One region of the Peribacillus sp. NPDC076916 genome, then DNA from elsewhere that is predicted to be linked to it. Evidence: riboswitches for the same ligand, from Rfam matches in the RefSeq annotation. Region 1 holds a riboswitch; each other region holds the start of a gene.
What was found. A riboswitch is a leader RNA that binds a small molecule or an ion and turns the genes downstream of it on or off. The one in region 1 is predicted to bind thiamine pyrophosphate.

Region 1 (3,284 bases):
TCCCCTCCACTTAAAGGAAAGGTTAAGCTGCCGTTCATCCTTTGGGCCATCTGGATCCGCTGCTGCTCGGTAATCAACAAGCAGACAAGGGCGGAAATTAAGATCGCTGAGCAAAGGATCAATAAAGTATTGGATGAGGTCTTAGCAAAAGGGGACAGGGATGTTCTGATCGTGAGTCATGCCGCCCTCATGGTATATATGAGGAAAGAGCTGATACGACGGGGGTTCACAGGTCCAAAGTTCAAGATTGCCAGTAATGGAAAGCTTTATGTATTTGAAAGATGATAAAGGGAATATATTAGGTTTCCCATTAGGAAGGGAAGGTCATTTTTGCTTATTTTAAGAAAGAGGAAGGCATTTGCCGAATAGTTATTCTTTTTTTATTGGTTGTGGTTTATTATTGTAATAGTGTAATTTTTGCGAATTCAATAATAGGGAAAGAGGGGTGGACATTTTGCTGAAGGCAGTTTTTTTTGATTTAGATGATACATTACTTTGGGATCAGAAAAGTGTAAAAGAGGCTTTTGTGGCCACATGCGAAGTGGCTAAGGCGAAATATGACCTGAATGTAGACGAGTTTGAAGAGGCTGTGCGAAAGGAAGCACGTGAGCTTTATTCTTCTTACGATACATATGCATTCACTCAAATGATCGGAATCAACCCATTTGAGGGATTATGGGGAAACTTTCAGGATGATCATGATGAATTCCGGAAGATGGCCGGGATTGCACCGGCTTATCGGAAAGAAGCGTGGACGAGAGGTTTGAAGGCATTAGGGATCGATGATCCGGAATTTGGGCTTGAACTGGCAGAACGATTCCCGGCCGAGAGACGCAAAAAGCCATTTATCTATGAAGAGTCCTTCCGTGTTCTCGATGAATTAAAAGGGAAGTACAAATTGCTATTGCTTACGAATGGGTCTCCTGAACTGCAAAATACCAAACTTGAAATTACGCCTGAACTGGTTCCTTATTTCGACCAAATCGTGATTTCAGGCGCTTTTGGACGAGGTAAACCAGATGCCTCCATTTTTGAGCATGCTTTGGAAATCATGGAGCTTGATAAGGATGAAGTATTGATGGTCGGAGATAATTTAATGACCGATATCCTTGGAGCATCACGGGTAGGCATAAAGTCAGTTTGGATAAATCGCCATGATAAGGAACGGAATGAAGTGATTCCAACCTATGAAATCAAGCATTTAGAGGAGCTTTACCCAATTCTTGAGAGCTTGGGGAATTAATTAATGGCCCTCTCCAAATAACAGATTTTGGAGAGTTGTAATGAAAATATTAGGTCTTTCAAATTATTTACAGAATGAAAAGGGTGATATATAGTTACCCTGTAATCAATTAAATTATTCAGACTAGGGGTGTCCAATAAAAGTTGGGCTGAGAGAGAAGCGCTTAAGCTTCTTAACCCTCAGGACCTGATCTGGTTCATACCAGCGTGGGGAAGTTAGAATCTACTAAACAATGACATTTCAATTGGTCATTTCTGTAGTCATACTAACGTTAGCCGGGTCTTAAATATGAGATCTGGCTTTTTCGTGCGAAATGGATTGGATTTTGTCCTTTTTAAATGAACTTAAAAAGGAGAAATGAAATCATGATGAGTAATTCTGTAAATGACATGAACGTTTCAATTATGTCCAGTTTTGCCGGGAGTAAAAAAGTGTATGCTGAAGGATCTAGACCCGATATTAAAGTACCTATGCGTGAAATTAAGCTAAGTCCGACTACAGGGTCATTCGGCGAAGAAGAGAATCCGCCTTTACGAGTTTATGACACAAGCGGTTTTTATACGGATTCAGATTATCCCATTGATATTCGTAAAGGTCTGGCCCCGATTAGACGAAGCTGGGTTCTGGAACGGGAAGATGTTGAAGAGTATGATGGCCGTGAAATAAAGCCCGAAGATAACGGGTATAAAAAAGTTGAGTCACAATCCAATGCCGACGTTTTTCCGGGATTGAAAAGAAAACCATTGCGTGCAGTGAAAGGGCAAAACGTAACCCAGCTCCATTATGCCCGTAAAGGTATCATCACTCCAGAAATGGAGTTCATTTCGATCAGGGAAAATGTGGCCCCTGAGTTTGTAAGGGAAGAGGTAGCTAGCGGGCGGGCTATCATTCCAGCAAATATTAACCATCCTGAAAGTGAGCCCATGATCATCGGACGTAATTTTCATGTGAAAATAAATGCGAATATTGGGAATTCGGCTGTCAGTTCATCGATCGAAGCTGAAGTGGAGAAAATGACTTGGGCTACACGATGGGGTGCAGACAATATAATGGATCTTTCCACCGGAAAGAATATTCACACGACCCGGGAATGGATTATCAGAAATTCACCTGTGCCAGTTGGGACGGTTCCGATATATCAAGCATTGGAAAAAGTGAATGGAGTCGCGGAGGATTTAAATTGGGAAGTTTTCCGGGATACATTAATCGAGCAGGCTGAGCAAGGTGTCGATTACTTCACCATACACGCTGGTGTCCTTTTGCGATACATCCCCATGACAGCCAAGCGAGTTACGGGAATCGTTTCCCGAGGGGGCTCCATCATGGCACAATGGTGCTTGGCCCACCACCAAGAAAGTTTCCTCTATACTCACTTTGAAGAGATTTGTGAAATCATGAAGGCGTATGATGTCTCATTCTCATTAGGTGACGGCCTTCGTCCTGGATCCATTGCAGATGCAAACGATGAGGCACAATTTGCTGAATTGGAAACACTTGGGGAACTGACGAAGATTGCTTGGAAGCACGATGTTCAAGTCATGGTGGAGGGCCCTGGTCACGTACCGATGCATTTGATTAAAGAAAATATGGATAAGCAGCTGGAAGTCTGTCAAGAAGCGCCATTCTATACTCTGGGACCATTGACAACGGATATAGCTCCTGGATACGATCATATCACTTCAGCGATTGGTGCTGCCATGATTGGATGGTTTGGAACTGCCATGCTTTGTTATGTGACACCGAAGGAGCATTTGGGACTTCCGAATAAAGAGGATGTTCGGGTAGGGGTCATAACTTATAAAATTGCGGCCCACGCAGCTGACCTTGCTAAAGGCCATCCGCATGCAAGAAAACGGGATGATGCCCTTTCGAAGGCTAGATTCGAATTTCGTTGGAGAGATCAATTCAATCTTTCCCTCGATCCTGAAAGGGCGGTCGAATATCATGATGAAACTCTACCTGCTGAAGGTGCCAAAACAGCCCATTTCTGTTCAATGTGCGGCCCGAAATTCTGCAGTATGAGAATCTCCCAGGACATCCG
Region 2 (3,284 bases), on a different contig from region 1:
AACGCAGAGGAAGCGAGAGTCATATAAACACCAATCCCCGATTTTGCTCCAAGCCATTCCGAAATAACCGCACCCATTACACTATAGGTGGCCGAAATTTTCAGGCCGGAGAAAATGAACGGAATCGAGTGAGGAAGTTCCAGCTTCCAAAATAACTGGCTTTTTCCCGCTCCCATCATCTTGAAATAATGCTTAAGTTCGTACGGTGTCTGGCGTAAACCATCCAATGATGAAACCGCAACCGGAAAAAAACATACAAGCGATATCACTATTAACTTAGGCAGCATGCCAAAGCCAAACCAGATCACCAAGAGCGGCGCCAGAACAATGATGGGTATATTTTGTGATAGTATGAGCAGAGGATAAACCGCATCCTTCACACCTGGAAATAGGTGTAAGATTGCCGCGATCAATAAGCCGATGCAGCTTCCAATAAAAAAACCCGACAACGCAAGCTCGGTTGTGGATATAAGGTGTCCGTATAGATTGCTGGACGACTCAATTCCTTCAATGAAAATGGCCGATGGAGCGGGAAACAGCCATTCTTCGACTTTCAATAAAACTGTCACTGACTCCCATACTATCAGCAACAATAATAAAAGAAAGAAGGGAGCCCCCTTCTTCCAAATTCCCCTTCCGTTCATGCCCTATATTTCTCCGTTAACGTATCCATCGTTATCCCGCTTGGCTGATATAATATTTTCACTTGGGAAATGACATTCGGCGATCCTATTTCAATCATTCTTACATTCATTTTTTCTATCACGGCAAAAAGTTCGGAAAGCTCACCCTCCATTGTCGTTTCAAGCGGGTGAACCTCATACTTGACACCTGATTCTTCAATGATCTTGATTGCTTCATCGACCATGGGGATGACATTTTCCCCTTTAGGAATGATCTGTATGCTAATTAATGAGTTGGCCATTGTATTTCCTCCTATTTTGGTAAAAATTCATTGGTAAATGCCTTTTCAGGATCGAAATCACCTTCAAGAAGCTTATTTTCAGTCATCCAATCACTGTAATTCTTCCAAATTGCAAGCTTTTGCTCACCCCATCGCGGAGCATCATCCTGATACTTGTCTGCCAGCCACTCCTGGCTTTTCTTCACTAGTTTTGCATCAAGATCCGGTGCAGATTTAATTAACATGTCCGCTGCATCATCAGGATTCTTGATCGCAAACTGGTACCCTTTCGAAGCTGCATGTACGAATGCTTTAACAGTCTCCGGATCTTCTTTTATCATCTTTTCATTCGTAGTCAATACAGGCGTATAGTAATCAAGCTTATCAGAGTATTCGGTTAAGTAAACCATATTAAGCTTTTCATTTCGCAATTCAGCCTCAATCCCTGTCCATCCATAATAAATCCAGGCAAAATCTATATCCCTTTTAACCGAAGTGAAAAAATCCGTGTCTCCTGTATTGACTATATCCACTTTATTTACATCCGCATTTTCTTTTTTCATGAGTGAATCAATGATGGCCTTTTCAACCGGAGACCCCCAGCCACCATACGTTTTCCCTTCAAAATCCTTGGGAGTTTTAATGTTCTTTGCCTCAGGTGAAGCGAATCCCGAGGTATTATGCTGGATGACGGCAGCTACCGAAACAATCGGCACGCCCTGCACGCGGGCCTGCGTTATGCCCTCCTGGTAACTTACGCCAAATTCAGATTTCCCTGAAGCGACAAGCTTATCAGCTCCGGCTTCACCTGGCATGATGATTTCCACATCAAGACCTTGTTCTTTAAAATAACCTTTTTCCTTGGCTACATACAATCCTGTATGGTTTGTATTAGGTGTCCAATCGAGCACGACCGATACTTTTTTTAATTTTTCATTTCCTTCATTTTTAGATGCTTCTTCTTTTTCATTAGTTCCGCCTGCACCGCATCCAGCCAAAAGGAACAACGAAGTTAACAGTGGCAAGAATTTATTCAAGTCATTATCCTCCTACACATCATATAAGATCCATATGCCGGAACCATAATGGGGCTCCAGGGTTTATTCAAATACTGGATGAAAAAGCAAAAAACGCCCGAAGATGGATTCGGACGTTAACATACAAAACAGAAAGTCAGTAATAATATGTTCCCTCCGCTGGCATCATCCAGATCAGGTTCAAAGAGTCAGCATCTAAAGGATGCAATCTCAGCCAGCAGTACTGGCCCCCCTACATTTCTCGCACATATGAACTTTTCTCTCTCATTATATCAATTCATGGGGAAAAAGAAATACTAATTTGCTTCTTCTCGCTAATCGGAGAGGTATTCCTGCACTCTAGGATTTCTAGCAAAACATCTTTTGGAATGAAAGCAAAAAAATTCTGCCTCTTTTCATTCCAATCATTCTCAGCTGTCACGTTCCAAATAGTCAATTCAAAGCTTGCATTCATATAATGAGCATTATATGTAAACATTTTTGTTTACCGGTTTTATAAACCGTTCATTTCATAAGTAAAAGGTGGATATGATCATGATAAAGATTAATCACAAACGGTTAGATGTCAGTCAAATCCAACCAGGAATAGCATCTGCTAAATCACTTGAAATCGTCCAATTGCTGGCGGAGGATTCCAACATTTTTGAATATCGGAACTTTAGAAAGTTTAATTTCGAGATACAACTGAGGAACCGGGTCATTGCGGCAGCTATTGCGTTGGATAAAAGTAATGCAGAATTTTCCACACTTGAGGAATCGGCATCCAATAAACAATATTGGCGCCTTTCAAAGGATGGCACTTTTACCCTTCAGCCAGGAGTTCTCCCTCATGCTGCACTCGTTGACATTTTCATAAATGGAGGGCTTTATGCTTTTGAATGCGGGACTGCAATAGTCGTCACTTTTTTAAAGGCCATTTTGGATTTGATCGGCCCTAGGAATTTCGACGACCTTTTTTCAAACCTAGTTTTATATGACTGGCACCCTCCACAAAATATGGAACTCATCGTTCATAAAGGAAGGGATTATTTACCAGGTGATTGCCTTTACTTCAAAAACCCTGATCACGACCTGGCAACTCCTGAATGGCAAGGTGAAAATGCCATATTATTAGGAAAAGACCTCTTTTATGGCCACGGGATCGGGATTACCAGTTCACAGGGAATCATCGATGAATTAAATAGCAATAGAAAGCCGTTCGCCACCATATCGGCATTCCTGACAGATCATATCATTTTCCTGGATAGTTCCTTCTATAGTCAATTCCAACAACATATCCCCCGTGCAAAGTCCGATTACAGTCCTGTCAGCCTTTCCAATTGTATTGTATCAGAAATAGGTTC
Region 3 (3,284 bases), on a different contig from region 1:
CATTAGTACGGATGCAAGGCATGAAGCTACCGCAGCTAAAACGGCCACCGACATATTGAATTTTTTATATTTGAACGCCATGAACACCAGTTCCGCGAACAAACCTTGGACTACCCCATATAACAGTACGGTCAGCCCCCAAGGAGAGCCTAGAAAGAATTCCCCGGAAGCTGCAGCAATCTCCGCCAAAAGTGCCACACCCGGTTTCCGTAAAATTAAAAAGGCGACGGGACCAGCTATAAACCACATTCCATAAATAAGTTGATCCAGATGTAATCCTAATGGTTTAACGGAATAGTAAATCGAACCCCAAAGGATATAAACGATTCCAAATGCTACCGAAATCACGATCGTGACTAATATATCCGTTAATTTCAATCCTTTTTTCATTATTTCATTCTCCTTTATACTTCCAGTGTTTCCTGGTGCACAGGCCATCTCTCTAAACGATAAGCCATTTCCCAAAATGAATATTCATATTGGCTGCTCAGGATAAAATGCTCTTTCATTCTCTCCTTATCTTCGTCCGTTACTTTTTCAGCAATCTCATCCAGCCTCGCAATTTGTTCTTCCACCAAAGTGCGGAACCACTCTCCTCCGTACGCCGCTATCCATTCTTGATAAATCGGCTCTTCGGGTATGCAACCTTGCAGCTTTTCACCTATTTCATAATACAGCCAGTAACACGGCAAGATGGCTGCAATAACATCACCTAAATGTCCCGAATAAGCTGCACGATACATATGGGAAGTATAAGCATAAGCAGTCGGGGCGGGTTTGAAATTGTCCCTTTCTTCTTTTGTGATGCCTAATCTCTCAGAAAAATTCTCATGAAGCTTCAACTCCGCTTCATATGTTCCTTGTGCATGGCCGGCAAGCCTGCTTGTTGTATGTAAATCTGTAGCTTTGACTGCCCCTAAAGCTTGAACCCTGGCAAAATGAGATAAATAATAGGCATCTTGCATGACATAAAAACGAAAACATTCCAATGGCAATGTGCCATCTCCTATTCCTGCAACAAACGGGTGATTAAAACTAGCTTCCCAAATATGATCAACTTCCCGACGAATTTCCTCTGAAAACTTCATGTCCCTTACCTCCAATTTGTATTTTTCAATGAATCTTACAGAAAAAACCTTTTATCACCCCTTTTTTTGCAAACAAAAAACCACTTTCTTAAACGTAAAGAAAGTGGTTGTGCTTGAAAAAATACAGAATCGTATCGTTCCAGACCCCACTTCCCTACGCTGGTATAAACCAGATCAGGTTCTAAGGGTCTTAAAGTCATACTTTAATCTCAGCTTCTGCGGTAAAATAAACTTTTACCATTAAAGCACCCCTAGTGGTACAAATTGTATATTTAATTTCCATTTGCCTTTATATTAACACGATAAACCCAATTGTCAAACATATTAGAAAAAGTTTTCAACCTAATGCTTTAAGTTTACTAGCCTTTCAATCTTGCATAACCACCCAACTATATTGATTTTTAAACCATTGTTAATCCACCATTTACGGAAAGAGTTTGCCCCGTAATATACCCTGCATCTTCCGAAACGAAATAGGCAACAGCACTGGCAATGTCCTCTGGTTGAGCTAGCCGGCGAAATGGAATCGCTTTTTCCAAGGCACCTGCTATACCTTCATTATATGAGCCTATTTCTTGAAATAGGGGCGTATCTGCAGGACCTGGCGCAATACAATTGATGTTGAGTTTGTGACGTGCCATTTCTCTTGCTATCGTTTTTGTGAAGGCAATCACCCCTCCCTTAGCAGCCGAATAAACTGCCTCTCCACTTGATCCTACTCTAGCTGCATCAGATGCAATATTTACTACCTTTCCGTAACCATTTTCAATCATGAGAGGTAAAATTTCCTTGCAAGTATGGATCTGGCCAAGTAAATTAATATCGATAATCCTTTTCCAAGTGATAGGATCACTTTTTAAAAAAGGTTCCACCTTATCCCAGCCTGCATTATTAACCAATATATCTATTTTATGATAATGATTCACTGTTTCTTCAACGGCTTTTTTAACACTTTCTAATTTCGTTACATCACAATGGACGGCTCTGGCTCCAAAACCCGAATTTTCGATTAAAGAAACCGTTTCCTCAGCATTTTTATGATTTATATCAGCCACGATGATGTTAAAATTGCGAGAAGCCAATTTTTTTGCAATCTCTCTGCCAATTCCGCTTCCGGCACCGGTAATAAATGCGATTCTTTTATTCATATATTTCCCTCCACTTTCACCATTTAGTCAATACGGATTTATTTAAACTGCTTATTTCTTGTCGACTAACTTTTCATTTATCATTTCCCGGAGCCGGAATTTCTGGATTTTCCCGCTTGCCGTACGAGGAAAGTCATCCATAATTTCAAGAAATTCTGGCCAATATTGTTTGGCCAAACCCTTTTGCGAGAGAAATTCCTGCATGGATTCCATCGTGATCGGGCTCTTCCCCGTTTTCATGCTGATACATGCACATGCTTTTTCCTGAAGACGGGAATCTGGAACTGCAATAACCTGAGCGCTAGAAATATCCGGGTGTTCATACAATACATTTTCTACATAAGCGACTGGAATATTTTCACCGCCACGTATGATTATGTCTTTGTTTCTTCCAGAAATTCGAATATATCCTTCTTCATCAATGAAAGCTCGATCACCGGTAATGAACCATCCGTCACTATATTCAGCTAAAGTATCATCGATCCGTTTAAAATAGCCGACAAAAAGAGCCGGACCCCTTACTAATAAAGAGCCTTCTATATTCGGGGCACAGACCTTCCCTTCAAAATCTACGACCTTTAGTTCCATTCCCGGAAACGGAATTCCGTCGGTATTCGTCAGTTTTTCTTCTGGATCTTCAAGTCTCGTCAAGGTTACCAAGCCATCTTCCGTTTGACCCCACCCTGACAATATCTTGAACGGGACTTTTTCCATGGCTTCCTTTACTAAATGCCTGGGAATCGGGGCACCTAAAGCTACGAAGACTCGTAGCGAATTAAGGTCATACCTTTCTATCCCCTCCATTTGGACCGTATCTTGCAGATAAGGAGTAGCTCCGGCCGTAAACGTTATCTTTTCCCTCTCTACCCATTCAATAAACTCTCTCGGATTCCAAATGTCTTGATAGACTCCCGTACCTCCAATATGTGTAGGGAGCCTAACTCCATAACCAAAACCTGTTTGATGGGCGAACGTTGACGCCATGAAAAGAACATCATCGGATGTTAAATGTAAGCGGTCAATCCAATAATTCGTTGATATACAAAGA

Region 2: another riboswitch for thiamine pyrophosphate. It lies ahead of ACQKFG_RS12370 (ABC transporter substrate-binding protein); the one in region 1 lies ahead of thiC (phosphomethylpyrimidine synthase ThiC).
Region 3: another riboswitch for thiamine pyrophosphate. It lies ahead of tenA (thiaminase II); the one in region 1 lies ahead of thiC (phosphomethylpyrimidine synthase ThiC).

The regions. Positions count from the first base shown of each region.
Region 1 is NZ_JBNNIU010000001.1:943,457-946,740, reverse strand. It holds gene ACQKFG_RS04685 (histidine phosphatase family protein) at 1-285, shown strand, start outside; gene ACQKFG_RS04680 (HAD family hydrolase) at 455-1,243, shown strand; TPP riboswitch at 1,359-1,473, shown strand; gene thiC (phosphomethylpyrimidine synthase ThiC) at 1,609-3,284, shown strand, end outside.
Region 2 is NZ_JBNNIU010000003.1:576,695-579,978, reverse strand. It holds gene ACQKFG_RS12380 (ABC transporter permease) at 1-644, opposite strand, end outside; gene ACQKFG_RS12375 (thiamine-binding protein) at 641-925, opposite strand; gene ACQKFG_RS12370 (ABC transporter substrate-binding protein) at 937-1,941, opposite strand; TPP riboswitch at 2,076-2,185, opposite strand; gene ACQKFG_RS12365 (protein-glutamine gamma-glutamyltransferase) at 2,476-3,284, shown strand, end outside.
Region 3 is NZ_JBNNIU010000007.1:81,686-84,969, forward strand. It holds gene ACQKFG_RS19505 (ECF transporter S component) at 1-390, opposite strand, end outside; gene tenA (thiaminase II) at 405-1,088, opposite strand; TPP riboswitch at 1,223-1,351, opposite strand; gene ACQKFG_RS19515 (SDR family NAD(P)-dependent oxidoreductase) at 1,490-2,236, opposite strand; gene ACQKFG_RS19520 (AMP-binding protein) at 2,288-3,284, opposite strand, start outside.